One region of the Kushneria phosphatilytica genome, then DNA from elsewhere that is predicted to be linked to it. Evidence: predicted binding sites of a transcription regulator. Region 1 holds the regulator's gene; each other region holds the start of a gene.
The links. The regulator PhoB, encoded in region 1, activates phosphate uptake and scavenging genes when phosphate is short. The targets are predictions, from matches to a motif close to TGTCATANNNNTGTCANA.

Region 1 (4,237 bases):
CGTTCACTATCTGGTGCTCGATCATCCGGCTCGCTGGGCAGGGCAGCCGGTGGTGCTGCAGTTGCTCGATGAGAAGCAGCGTGCCTGGCATGCCGGGGTGAGCCAGTGGGGCGATCGCCACCATCTCAATGACACCTCGATCGGTATCGAAATCGTCAACGAGGGCTATCACGAGACGCCGGCAGGACGCGTCTGGTCACCGTTTTCGGAAGATCAGATCGAGCTGGTCATTCGGCTGGCACAGGATATTGTCAGGCGTTACCACATCGATCCGGCTCATGTGCTGGCCCATGGTGATGTCGCACCAGGACGCAAGGTCGATCCCGGGCCGTTCTTTCCCTGGCGACGATTGCATGAAGCAGGTATCGGTGCCTGGCCGAGGCCTTCAGCCGTGATGCGCTGGCGTGAGCGGTTTCAACAGCATCAGCCTGATGGCGCGTTGATGCATCGGGCCCTGGCCGCCTGGGGCTATGCCGTGCCGGACAGTCATGATGCTCAAGCCCTGCAGCCGGTGATCCGGGCCTTTCAGTTGCATTTTCGTCCTACCGAAGCCCGGGGAGTGATCGATACCGATACTGCTGCGAGGCTGTTTGCGCTGATTGAACGCTATCAGGGGCGGGCGACTGCGATGGCGCTTCTGGAAGCATGAATTATCCACAGCCGGTTGATCCTCAACCGGTTGTGGATAATCGTAAGGGATTGCCGTTTCAGTCCCGAAGCCGGGCGTTGGAGGGCTCGGACAGGGCGGTGCCGGTGGTGGCCGGGCTCAGACGGGCTGCCGGTAGTATGCAGCGGAATTCGGCACCATCGCCCGGGGTGCTTTCGATCTCGAGCCGAGCGTCGTGTCGAAACAGCACGTGTTTGACGATAGCCAGCCCCAGACCGGTGCCGCCACTGGCCAGCGAACGGCTCTTGTCGATGCGATAGAAGCGTTCGGTCAGACGATCGAGATGCTGGGGTTCTATGCCATCGCCATCATCGATCACCGACAGGGCACCATCACCGCCTTCCCAGGGTTGATAGCGTAGCGTGATGGTGCTGCCCTCGGGCGTATAGCGCACGGCGTTATAAACCAGATTGGACAGTGCGCTGGCCAGCTCCTGCTCATCGCCATAGAACCAGCGATCATCTTCGATGTCGGTATGAAAATGGTGGCTACCTCCGGCCAGAGCCTCTCCATCGATGACGGCCTGGTGACAGAGTGCGGCGATCGAGATGGGCCGGTCGCTGTCATGACGATCGGCGGTCTCCAGTCGAGCCAGCGTCAGCAGATCGCTGACCAGGCGCTGCATGCGATCGGTCTGGGCCTCCATCTGGGTGAGACCCCGCACCAGCCGCTCGGGCAGGTTGTCGCGATGATCAAGCCAGGTTTCGAGATAGCCGGCCAGCACGGTCAGGGGCGTGCGCAGCTCATGCGAAACATTGGCGACAAAATCGCGTCGCATCATTTCCAGCCGATGCAGGCGGGTGATATCGCGGATCACGATCAGACGCTCGTTATCGCCGAACAGGGTGATCTGAACTTCCAGCATCATGTTGTCGCGGATCGGAGAGGCCAGGGTTAACGGCTCGCGATAGTCGTTGCCACGGAAGTATTCGATGAAGTGGGGATCACGCAGATAGTTGGTGAGATGCTGGCCCCGGTCATGATGGGGTTCAAGCTCGAGCAGTCGCTGGGCGGCACTGTTCCACCAGTCCAGATTGCCGCTGGAGTCGAGCATGATCACGCCTTCGCGCATCGCCTCGCTGGACTCCTGCACCCGATTGATGACCGAACGCAGCCGCCCCTGCATATGGCGCTGGCCCTTCTGATAGCGGTAGAGGCGGTCAAACAGATCGCCCCAGACCCCTTCACCGGCCGGCGGTGACTGTTCGACCGGCGCTTCCAGCCAGACATAGAGCTTTCTGAGATGGCGCAGGGTAAAGGCCATGTGAACCGCCAGTCCCAGCGCGATCCCCCAGCCAGGGTAGCCGATCAGCCAGCCCAGCAGGCCGAAACCGAGTACCAGATAGGCGAGTCGCCAGAGTTCATTGATCCAGTAATGCACGCGTGTCCGTCGCTATCAAACGATGGATGAAACCCTCAACGAGTCGAGAAACGATAGCCCGTGCCTCGCACCGTCTGCACCAGCTGCTGATGATCATCGCCCAGTGCCTTGCGCAGTCGACGGATATGAACATCAACCGTTCGCTCCTCGACATAGACATTACCGCCCCACACCTGATCGAGCAGCTGGGCGCGCGTATAGGCACGTTCCTGATGGGTCATGAAGAATTGCAAAAGCCGATATTCGGTCGGACCGATCTCAAGTGACTGGCCATTGATACTGACCCGGTGACTGGCAGGGTCCAGCGCCAGCCCGTTGATCTCGACCGTTTCTTCCACGCCACGTGGTGTCGTACGCCGCAGGACGGCCTTGAGCCGGGCGACGAGTTCACGCGGTGAAAAGGGTTTGGTGATGTAATCGTCGGCACCACTCTCCAGCCCCTGAATCTTGTTGTCCTCTTCACTACGAGCAGTGAGCAGGATGATGGGGACTTCGCGGGTGGTTTCATCGCGTTTGAGCCGGCGGGCCAGCTCGATGCCACTGGTGCCCGGCAGCATCCAGTCGAGCAGGATCAGATCGGGATGTTCATCCACCACCCGGGCGTGTGCCTGCTGGGCATTCTCGGCCTCGATAATGCGGAAATCTGCCATTTCGAGGGCAACGGCGATCATTTCGCGAATCGAGGCCTCATCATCGACGATCAGCACGGTTCGGGACATGCGTCATACTCCGGCAAACGAACGTGACAACTCGGTGACGATTTAACCGGTGAGCGATGACAGTATTGTGACAGCCGGTGTGCTGTCCAGCGCAGGTGTCCTCAGGGCGTCGGCCAGGTCGCCAGTACCACCCCGGCGAACAGCACCACACCCACCCAGTGATTGTTGAGAAAGGCCGCAAAGCAGCCCTCTCGGGTGCGTCCCCGGGTCAGCCATTGCTGATAGCCAAAGATTGCGGCGATGGCCACCAGTGCCAGCCAGTAGAAGCCGTTAAGCCCGGCCAGACCGCCGACCACGGCCAGCAGTACCAGCATCAGGGTTTGCAGCGCGCCCAGAATCATCAGATCGAAGCGGCCGAAGATGATGGCGGTCGATTTGATGCCGATTTTCAGGTCGTCATCGCGGTCCACCATGGCGTATTGGGTATCGTAGACCTGAGTCCATACCAGTCCGGCGGCAAACAGCCACCAGGCGATGGCGGGCACCGTCTGCTGTTCGGCCCCGAAGGCCATCGGGATGCCCCAGCCGAAGGCAGCGCCCAGCACGACCTGGGGAAAGTGGGTATAGCGCTTCATGAACGGATAGGTGGCTGCCAGGGCCGCACCGCCCAGTGACAGGGCAATGGTAAAGAGATTGGTGAAGCAGACCAGCACGAAGGAGAGAGCGATCAGTGCAGCAAACAGTGTCAGTGCCTCGCGTTCGCTGATGCGCCCGGTCGCCAGCGGACGCTCGCGGGTGCGTCTGACATGACCGTCAAAGTTGCGATCGGCGTAGTCGTTGATCACGCAGCCGGCAGCACGCATCGCGTATACGCCAGCCACGAAGATGATCAGATTGGTACGCTGAGGCAGGCCATCGGCCGCCAGCCAGAGCGCTGCAAGGGTCGGCCACATCAGAAGCCAGGTGCCGATCGGGCGATCCAGCCGTGTCAGGCGCAAAAAATCGGGAATACGTTGCAGCGCAGTACGAGCGGTCATGCGTTCTCCATGATCGGGGCGGGCGGACGTGGATGACGTTGCGATTCCTGCCGGGATTCACTGATTTCGGCCGAATCGTCATGCATGAGATCGGCCAGCGCGGGCAGAAAACTCTCCTGGACCAGTAATCGACAACGGGGATGCCGGAAGACCGAGCGTCGGGTCCAGATGCCCTGGTGTCCGGCGATCTGCAAGGAATGATCCGTCAGTTCGATGGCGGAGCGTGTGACATCAGGATGGCTGAACAACCAGTGTCCCAGCGCCTTGCGACCCAGCAGACGCACTTCGCGGGGGAGTTCTCCAAGTGGTACGACACTGCGCGCGGCAATCAATGGAACATCGGCATATTCGAGGGTCACTTCACGAATCCAGGCCAGCCGGCGCTGTGGCAAGGCGAGTCTTCTCGCCTCATCAAGTGTCGGGGGAGCCGCGTGCTCGGCATGGATTTTTACCGTGATCGGCCCTTTGACCCGGTCTGCCAGTCGAGCGGTCA
Region 2 (4,237 bases), 760 kb from region 1:
AATGCGCAATCGCAGTGGAAAGCCATATTCATCCGGCAGGGCTTCGAGGTTGCGCCCTGTTTCAAGGGCCAGCAGGGTTTGCGGATGAAGTGCCGATGCCATGTCGATACTGGTGTAGTAGCGATCGGCGCACTGAAAGCCGACGTAGCGCGCGCTGGTATCGGCACCGATCCGTTTCAGGAAGTCGCCCAGTGGCACCCCCCGCCACTGCCCGATGGCGCTCCAGCCTTCAATGCAGATGTGTCGGGTAATCTGGGCGCGCTGGGGCAGGGCGCGTAGGGCGTCCAGTGTCCAGGGCCTGCGCTCCTGCACCATGCCGGAGACTTCGAGTCGATAGTCCGATGCCCCGACGATCGGCACGTTGTACTGCGGGTAAAAGGCATTGAAGGGAAACGGTTCGGTGAGCTCGCTGGCAGCGAAGGTCGGGGCCAGCCGCTGGCCGCTGAACAACCACGCCTGAACCCGATCATTGAAGCGAGACATCGACCACAGCACACGATCGACGCTATCGCCATCCTGCAGGTTGCAGCCCGAAAGCATTGCCAGCGCGCCCAGTGACAGGGAACCACGCAGCAGCAGACGCCGTTGGACATCGACCAGCTGTCGCTGCTGCGCCGGTTCCAGCGATGGCGGTGAGCGGCGTGAATCACGATGGTTCATGGTGATCATCCTCGTGCTGACGGCTGCGCGCGCGGCCGCTGATCATGGGCCACAGGGTGCGGGGGACCAGTGCCACCAGTACCAGATGGATGGCAATGAACAGGCCGATGCCGGCCATGGCAAAAAAGTGCACGTAACGCGCCGTATCGAAACCGCCCAGCAGGGCGGTCAGTGGGTGGAACTGTACCGGCTTCCAGATGGCCAGCCCTGACAGCACCACCAGTACGCACAGTGCGATAACCCCCAGGTAGAGCAGCTTCTGCACCGCGTTGTAGTGACCGAGACGGTGGGCCAGTCGAAAGGTCAGGGCCGCGCGCAGATCGGTAATCACCGCTCGCGGTGAGAGTGGCAGCAGATCATGTCGAAAATGCCGGCTCAGTACCCCCCAGGTGATGTAACCCAGTCCGTTGATGACCAACACCCACATGATCGCCAGATGCCAGGCGATATTCCCCCCCAGCCAGCCACCCAGGGTCAGGCTGTGCGAAAAGGTGAAACCGAACAGGGGCGACGCGTTGTAAATACCCCAGCCGCTCATGAACATGCCCAGCATGCAGCCGGCATTGAGCCAATGGGTCATGCGTACCGGCCCGGCATGAATCCGCCGATAGCCGGGGAATGACATCGGATTGTTCATGTCATTGTCTCCGGGAGCCCGGGCACCCCGTTTGTCGGGGTGCCGTCACGGGCGCATTACATTGGCGGCGCGACACCATCGCGACCGACTGAAATGCGATCAGCCACAAGATCATCGTTCTGACTGTCAGCAGTGGGGAACAACACCAGTTTCTCGCCAGCTTTCAGATCGCTGTGGCTTCCCGGGGCCAGTGAAACAATGGGCACATTCTCGGGAACGGTCAGCTTTTTCTGCTGGCCGTTGTAGTCAACCACCAGGGTGCGGCCACTGGATTTGACGAAGCTGCCGACCGAACCATTGGTCATGGTGCCCATCGATCCATCGGCGTTCTCCCAGCCGTAATGCCCTTCCCCGGTGCCTTTCATGCTGGGCGCAAAGACATGCACTTCCAGTGCCTTGAGCGTGCCATCCGGCTGAGGAATAGCGGCAGAGCCGATATAGCTGTCGGGTTTGATGTCCTTGAAATCAGCGTTGGTAACTACCGCCACTTTCGTCTGGTCGGTGAGCTGAACATGCAGGTGCTTGTCACCACGCGCCGTAGTGATATCGAGTGCCTTGGCACTGACCTGATTGATGGTGCCACGCATGGGATGGACGACCTTTTGTGCATCGGCATGCGCCAGGCTGATACCGCCGAGCAGCAGCAGGCCGAGTGTGGCACTGGCAAGACGATTGACCATGAAGGAACTCTCCTGGGTGAGTGGACACCTTCGATTGTGGCTCGCCGGCAGGCACGGGAAGCTGACTTGCAGATGACAGAATTGTCATCCGTCAGTGGCTCGGGAGTCGCTACAATGGCAGCTTCAGGAGTGGGGGAGGTCATCATGAAACTGCTGATCGTCGAAGATGACGCCAGTACCGGTGCCTATCTGAGCAAGGGGCTGGGAGAATCCGGCTATGTGGTGGATCAAGCCGATAACGGCGTCGATGCCCTGCATATGGCACTCGAGCACCATTACGACCTGATCGTGCTCGACGTCATGCTGCCGGGCATTGATGGCTGGCAGGTTCTGGAAGTGTTGCGCGGCAAGCAGGATGTCCCGGTATTGTTTCTGACGGCCCGGGATCGGCTTGATGATCGTATCCGGGGTCTGGAACTCGGGGCCGATGATTATCTGGTCAAACCCTTCTCCTTTACCGAATTATTGCTGCGTATTCGCACCATCCTGCGTCGTGGGGTGGTACGCGAAGTCGAGCATTTTCATCTGGCCGATCTGGAGATGGATGTCCTGCGTCGCCGCGTGACCCGGCAGCAGCACAATATCCCCCTGACCAACAAGGAATTCGCACTGCTGCATCTGTTCCTGCGTCGTGAGGGAGAAGTGCTCTCGCGGGCACTGATCGCCTCTGAGGTATGGGACATGAATTTTGACAGCGATACCAATGTTGTTGATGTCGCGGTCAAGCGGTTGCGCGCCAAGATCGATCATGACTGGCCGGTAAGACTGATCCATACCGTGCGAGGTATCGGTTATGTCTGCGAGGTTCGCACGTGCGACGTTCCCTGATTCTGCGCATGACACTGGTCTTCGCCCTGATCGCACTGATTGTCGTCGGGGCCACCGGGTTATTTCTCTACCATTCGGTGAAAGCCGATATTCTGATGCGTGCCGATAACGGAGTGCTGACCCGAATGATCCGTTATCGCAATCTGTTGCATACCGATCTGGGGCTCGAAGACCTGCGTTCCCGGCCGCAGCTGTTTCAGAACATGCTGGGAGACGAGCAGGATGTGTTTCTTTTGCAGCGTCCCGGCCATGCGCCATTGATTGATATCAATCCGCGCCAGGCGTCGATCCCCGAGCTGGATGTCATTGCGGAGGGACGTACACCGAGCCGTTCGGATCTGCGCACCGGCCGAACTGCGGATGGGACGCCTCTGCGAGTGGCGGCCGCTCGCGTCAGTATCGATGGGGAGCCGGTCAAACTGATCATCGGGCACCTGCTCAACAAGGAGATGGCCCTGCTGGCGAGTTATCGTCGCTGGATTCTGGAGGCAGTGCTATCGGCCTTCCTGGCGACGGCGCTGTTCGGATACATGGCGCTGCAGCGGGGCTTGCGCCCATTGAGACGACTCGCCCGGCAGGCTGCCGACATCCGCCCCACGACCCTGACCCAGCGGTTGGGGCTTGAACATACGCCGGCCGAGCTGGATCGACTGACGCAATCGGTGAATGGGATGCTGGATCGGCTGGAGGATGGCTATGAGCGCCTGACCCAGTTTTCTGCCGATCTGGCGCATGAGATACGCACACCCGTCAATGCGCTGATGGGACATCACCAGGTGGCGCTGAGCCACTCCCGGTCGGTCGAGGAGTATCAGAGCCTGCTGGTCACGAATCTGGCCGAGCTTGAGCGTATCTCACGACTGGTCGAGAACATTCTGTTTCTGGCGCGTGCTGACGATGCCCGGGAAGTGATCGAGATTCGTTGCCTGTCACTCGAGGAAGAAGTCAGACGGGTAGTGGAGTATTTTGAAAATCTCGCCGAAGAGCGCTCACTCTGCTTTCAGGTCAGGGTCGAAGGAGATATCCGGGCCGATCCAATGCTGCTGCGTCGAGCCCTGAGTAATCTGGTGGCCAATGCCGTGCACCATGGTAGCCCGGCCAGCGACATCATTATCCGTATTGAAAAAGAGCGTCGCTACTGTTGCCTGATTGTTGAAAATCGCAGTCTCCATCGACTGCAACCCGCCCAGGTCGAGCGGCTGTTTGATCGCTTCTATCGGGGCGATGCCTCACGTCAGAGTGGAGGAGATTCCAATGGTCTTGGTCTGGCCATCGTCGCCGCCATCATGAAACTTCATGGGGGCCACGTCCGAGCCGAGGCGCGGCATCCGGACGGTCTGCAGGTCATGCTCTGTTTCCCCTCAGGTCAAAGGGATAACGGCCCGGTAGCGTCATCGACATGAGCATTGCGCGTTGCCGGAGGGAGAGGCTG
Region 3 (4,237 bases), 1.2 Mb from region 1:
CAGCGCATCCGCCAGCCGATCGAATACGGGCGCAGTCGTGGTACGGGAATACTGGGGATAAAGCGGTAGCACCAGAATGCGTTCCACACCGGCCTTGCGAAAGGTCAGTCCGGCCGCTTCCATGGTCGGGCGCCCATAGGTCATGGCCAGCTCAACCGGGATATCAGCATCGAAATGAGTATCGAGTCGAGCCTTCAATGCCCGTTGCTGACGACGGCCGATAGCCAGCAGCGGTGAGCCTTCCTCTTCCCATACCGAAGCATAGGCCTCGGCCACCTTTTTCGGCCGAGTGCGCAGCACGATACCGTTAAGAATCATCCACCAGACCGGTCGGGACACATCGATGACTCGACGGTCCCAGAGGAACTCTGCCAGATAGCGTCGTACTGCTGCCGGCGTAGGTGCATCTGGCGTGCCCAGATTGGCCAGCAAAACACCGAAGGTAGCCTCCGCCATTGAAAACTCCTGGTCTGTCTCTTTTTTCCGATACAGGGATTCTATCAGCAACTACCCTGTCGACGGGATGAAATGTCGCTATATCTGATATTGAAATGATCATGACCGTCAGATAAATGGACTTCCAAAAGGCCCGGCGTATATGTCACGACCCCTGATTCTGATTCTCGCCGATCAATTGAGCTTCGATCTGCCATTGCTGCGTGATCCGCCGAGCAATGCCGTACTGGCATTGTGTGAGGTCGATGGCGAAGGGCGCTACGTACCGCACCATCCTCAGAAAATCGTGCTTTTGTTTTCCGCCATGCGCCATTTTGCCGAAGCCCTGCGCAATCGCGGCTACCAGGTCCATTACAGTGGTCTGGAGGATGCGGATAACTGCCAGGATCTGCTGGATGAAGCCGAGCGCCTGGCCCGGTTGTATCACTGCAGCGAGATTCATGTCACGCGCCCCGGCGACTGGCGGTTACACGAACGTATCAGCCAGCGCAGGGATCATACCCCACAATGGCACTTGACCGAGGATGATCGTTTCTTCTGCTCACCGGACGAATTTGCTCGCTGGGCAGGTAACCGCCGACAGCTGCGCATGGAACACTTTTATCGGAACATGCGCCGCGAGAGCGGCATCCTGATGGAAAACGATGAACCGGCCGGCGGTCAGTGGAATTTCGACCACGACAATCGTGAAGCGTTACCCAATAAGCTCGATGTACCTGATCCGCCCCGCCACCAGCCGGATGCGACCACCAGGGAGGTCATGGCATTGGTCGAGCGTCACTTCAGTGATCACTTCGGAACGCTCAAGGGGTTCAACTGGGCGGTCACACGACGCCAGGCACTCAGCGATCTACGTCATTTCATCCGCCATCTGCTGATCGATTTCGGTCGCTATCAGGATGCCATCAGCGACCATGAACCCTTTCTGTTTCACTCCCGATTGTCGGCCTCACTCAACACCGGGCTGCTATCGCCAAGAGAAGTCTGCCAAGCTGCCGAACGTGCCTGGCAGGAAGGCCACGCGCCAATCAATGCGGTTGAGGGCTTTATTCGTCAGATTCTCGGGTGGCGCGAATTCGTGCGCGGTGTTTACTGGTCAAGAATGCCGAACTACAAGCGCGAGAATCGGCTCCGGGCCGAGCGAGGGCTGCCCGACTTCTACTGGAGTGGTGATACCAGGATGCGCTGTTTGAATCGCGCCATCACCATGACCCACGATAATGCCTATGCTCATCATATTCAGCGACTGATGGTGACCGGCAATTTCGCCCTGCTCTGCGGCGTCAAACCGGAAGCGTTGTGCGACTGGTATCTGGCAGTCTATGCCGATGCCCATGAATGGGTAGAACTTCCCAATACGCTGGGTATGGTGCTCCATGCCGATGGCGGTTATCTCGGCTCGAAGCCCTACTGCGCTTCAGGCAAGTACATTGATCGCATGTCGGATCACTGCCGTCACTGTCATTACGACGTCAAACAGACCACTGGCGATAACGCCTGCCCCTTCAACAGCCTTTATTGGGATTTCCTCGAGCGGCACGAACGTGAACTGGCGAAAAATCATCGCATGAAGCTGATCTACGGCTCACTACACCGCATGAGCGACGAGCGACGCCGGGCACAGCGTGACAAGGCCCGGCAGATTCTGGAAGAGATTCATTTTGAGCCGGCCTACGGCCAGGGCGATCATCTTGCAGGCTATCGAAGCTGAAACGACAGCTTCAAAAGGTTAGCGGAATACGTGATGTCAGTGGATGATGATAGTTCGGCGGCCGGCCAACTACTTCATCATTGGGCACCTGATGCACCAGCCAGGCCCTGTGTACACCAGCGCGGCGCAGATCATCTTCCGCCGCGTCCAGTGATCGATAGAGCTTCGGCTTGCCACTTCTTCGAAGCAACTGACTATCTCCATCGGTCGGCAAGCACTCGACCTGATAGAGCTGGCTGCCAGTGTGTCGTACCACATGAATTTCCATATCCGCCTGTTCCCTGACGGCCCGCCTGAGTTGCTGCAATTCCATGGCGAGTACTCCTGTTGCTCGGGCCCCTGCCCGGTACATGATTCATATCGGCGATTGCCATATTATCCTGAAGCCCACGGATGACGCTCTGATGACATGAAAGGAGAATCGTACCCTCTGCGGCTACAGGTTCAGCGATGAGCAGCCCACTTCGTGCAGTGTCCTGTGACAGCGCACGGAATGAGTCAGGTGCCGGGCTGACTGTCTTGAAACGTGTCACCCGTCAGCGGCAGGATTAAATTGCCCATACCAGAGAGTGTGGCAACAGACAAAAGCGGTTACCAACTTGTGCGTGCATTAACGCAGGCGTTGGGCGGATATGCCGAGGCACTGCCCCGATTCTTGCAGACTCTTGATGAAGCAACCCTGAGTGAAATCAGCAAAGAGAATTACTGACACAAGATAACGGTATAAAGGAGGGAGTAGAGCGTTTAAACTTCAAAAAGACGGCTGGAGACAAGGAGCACCGGAAGGCACTGACCCGCCAACCGGTCGCCTTTTACCACCGTCGGGCAGGTCAGTCAGCTACCGCTCAGTCACGCTGATAGCTGGAAGGGTCGATGGCAACACCCAGTGAACGCCGATCCACCCAGCGGCCCCCTTTGGTATCCCGATAACGAAACACCACATAGTCTCCCACGGCTACCGGCAGCTCGGACTCTTCGACCTGATAACTGTAGGTTTCGCCATCCACCACGAGGGTATGCCGGTAAAGATCCGGCATGCCCAACCACTCCTTGAACGGGCCTTCGGTTTCAACACTCTCCAGAGTGCCACGCTTCTCTTCACGAGGCTGGCGGCGACGGCCGCGCTTGTATCCTGCCATGGTTGATCACTCCATCGGAAATTCGATTACGACTGCCGCCCTGACCATATCAGTGGCACATCATGCTGGGCGGCAGAATCAGGATTCTGGCCATTTTCAGAAAAGTCGACCTTTCCCGTGCTACTCCTCGTACTGACCGTAGCTCCCCGGGGCGAGATCCTCGAAACGGGTATACTTGCCAATAAAGGCCATATGTACGGTCCCTACCGGGCCGTTACGGTGCTTGCCAATGATCAGTTCGGCCAGTCCCTTGTTATCGGGATTGTCCTTGTTATACACCTCATCGCGATACACGAAGGCGATCACATCAGCATCCTGCTCGATAGCACCCGATTCGCGCAGGTCCGACATCACAGGGCGTTTATTGGGGCGCTGCTCAAGTGAACGATTCAACTGCGAAAGCGCCACCACCGGACAGTTGAACTCCTTCGCCAGCCCCTTGAGCGAGCGAGAAATCTCGGAGATTTCGGCCGTCCGGTTCTCCGACATGCCTGGCACCTGCATCAACTGCAGATAATCGATCATGATCAGGCCGATACCTCCCGCCTCACGCGCCAGACGGCGAGTTCTGGCACGCATCTCGTTGGGCGACAGCGCCGGCGTGTCATCCACGTAGAGTTGCTTGTCCTTGAGCAGGTTGACCGCCGATGTCAGACGCGGCCAGTCTTCGTCCTCGAGCTGACCATTTCGCACTCGGGTCTGGTCGATCCGCCCGAGCGACGACACCATACGCAGCATCAGCGACTCTGCCGGCATCTCCATCGAAAACACCACCACAGCCTTGTCACTGCTGACCACGGCGTGCTCGACCAGATTCATCGCAAAAGTGGTCTTGCCCATCGAGGGGCGCCCGGCAATGATCACCAGATCGGAAGGCTGCAACCCTGACGTCATGTCATCGAGATCACGAAAGCCGGTCGACAGACCGGTC

Region 2: a site for PhoB is predicted at 2,038-2,055, ahead of FY550_RS12850 (heavy metal response regulator transcription factor). Genes of this name have one in related genera too.
Region 3: a site for PhoB is predicted at 2,560-2,577, ahead of FY550_RS05055 (DUF6482 family protein). Genes of this name have one in related genera too.

The regions. Positions count from the first base shown of each region.
Region 1 is NZ_CP043420.1:3,551,791-3,556,027, reverse strand. It holds gene FY550_RS16505 (N-acetylmuramoyl-L-alanine amidase) at 1-649, shown strand, start outside; gene phoR (phosphate regulon sensor histidine kinase PhoR) at 708-2,048, opposite strand; gene phoB (phosphate regulon transcriptional regulator PhoB) at 2,084-2,767, opposite strand; gene ubiA (4-hydroxybenzoate octaprenyltransferase) at 2,869-3,744, opposite strand; gene FY550_RS16485 (chorismate--pyruvate lyase family protein) at 3,741-4,237, opposite strand, start outside.
Region 2 is NZ_CP043420.1:2,794,089-2,798,325, reverse strand. It holds gene FY550_RS12865 (molybdopterin-dependent oxidoreductase) at 1-660, opposite strand, end outside; gene FY550_RS12860 (cytochrome b/b6 domain-containing protein) at 647-1,297, opposite strand; gene FY550_RS12855 (hypothetical protein) at 1,354-1,977, opposite strand; gene FY550_RS12850 (heavy metal response regulator transcription factor) at 2,122-2,805, shown strand; gene FY550_RS12845 (heavy metal sensor histidine kinase) at 2,790-4,208, shown strand.
Region 3 is NZ_CP043420.1:1,141,960-1,146,196, reverse strand. It holds gene hemH (ferrochelatase) at 1-456, opposite strand, end outside; gene FY550_RS05060 (cryptochrome/photolyase family protein) at 599-2,167, shown strand; gene FY550_RS05055 (DUF6482 family protein) at 2,178-2,480, opposite strand; gene FY550_RS05050 (hypothetical protein) at 3,013-3,306, opposite strand; gene dnaB (replicative DNA helicase) at 3,427-4,237, opposite strand, start outside.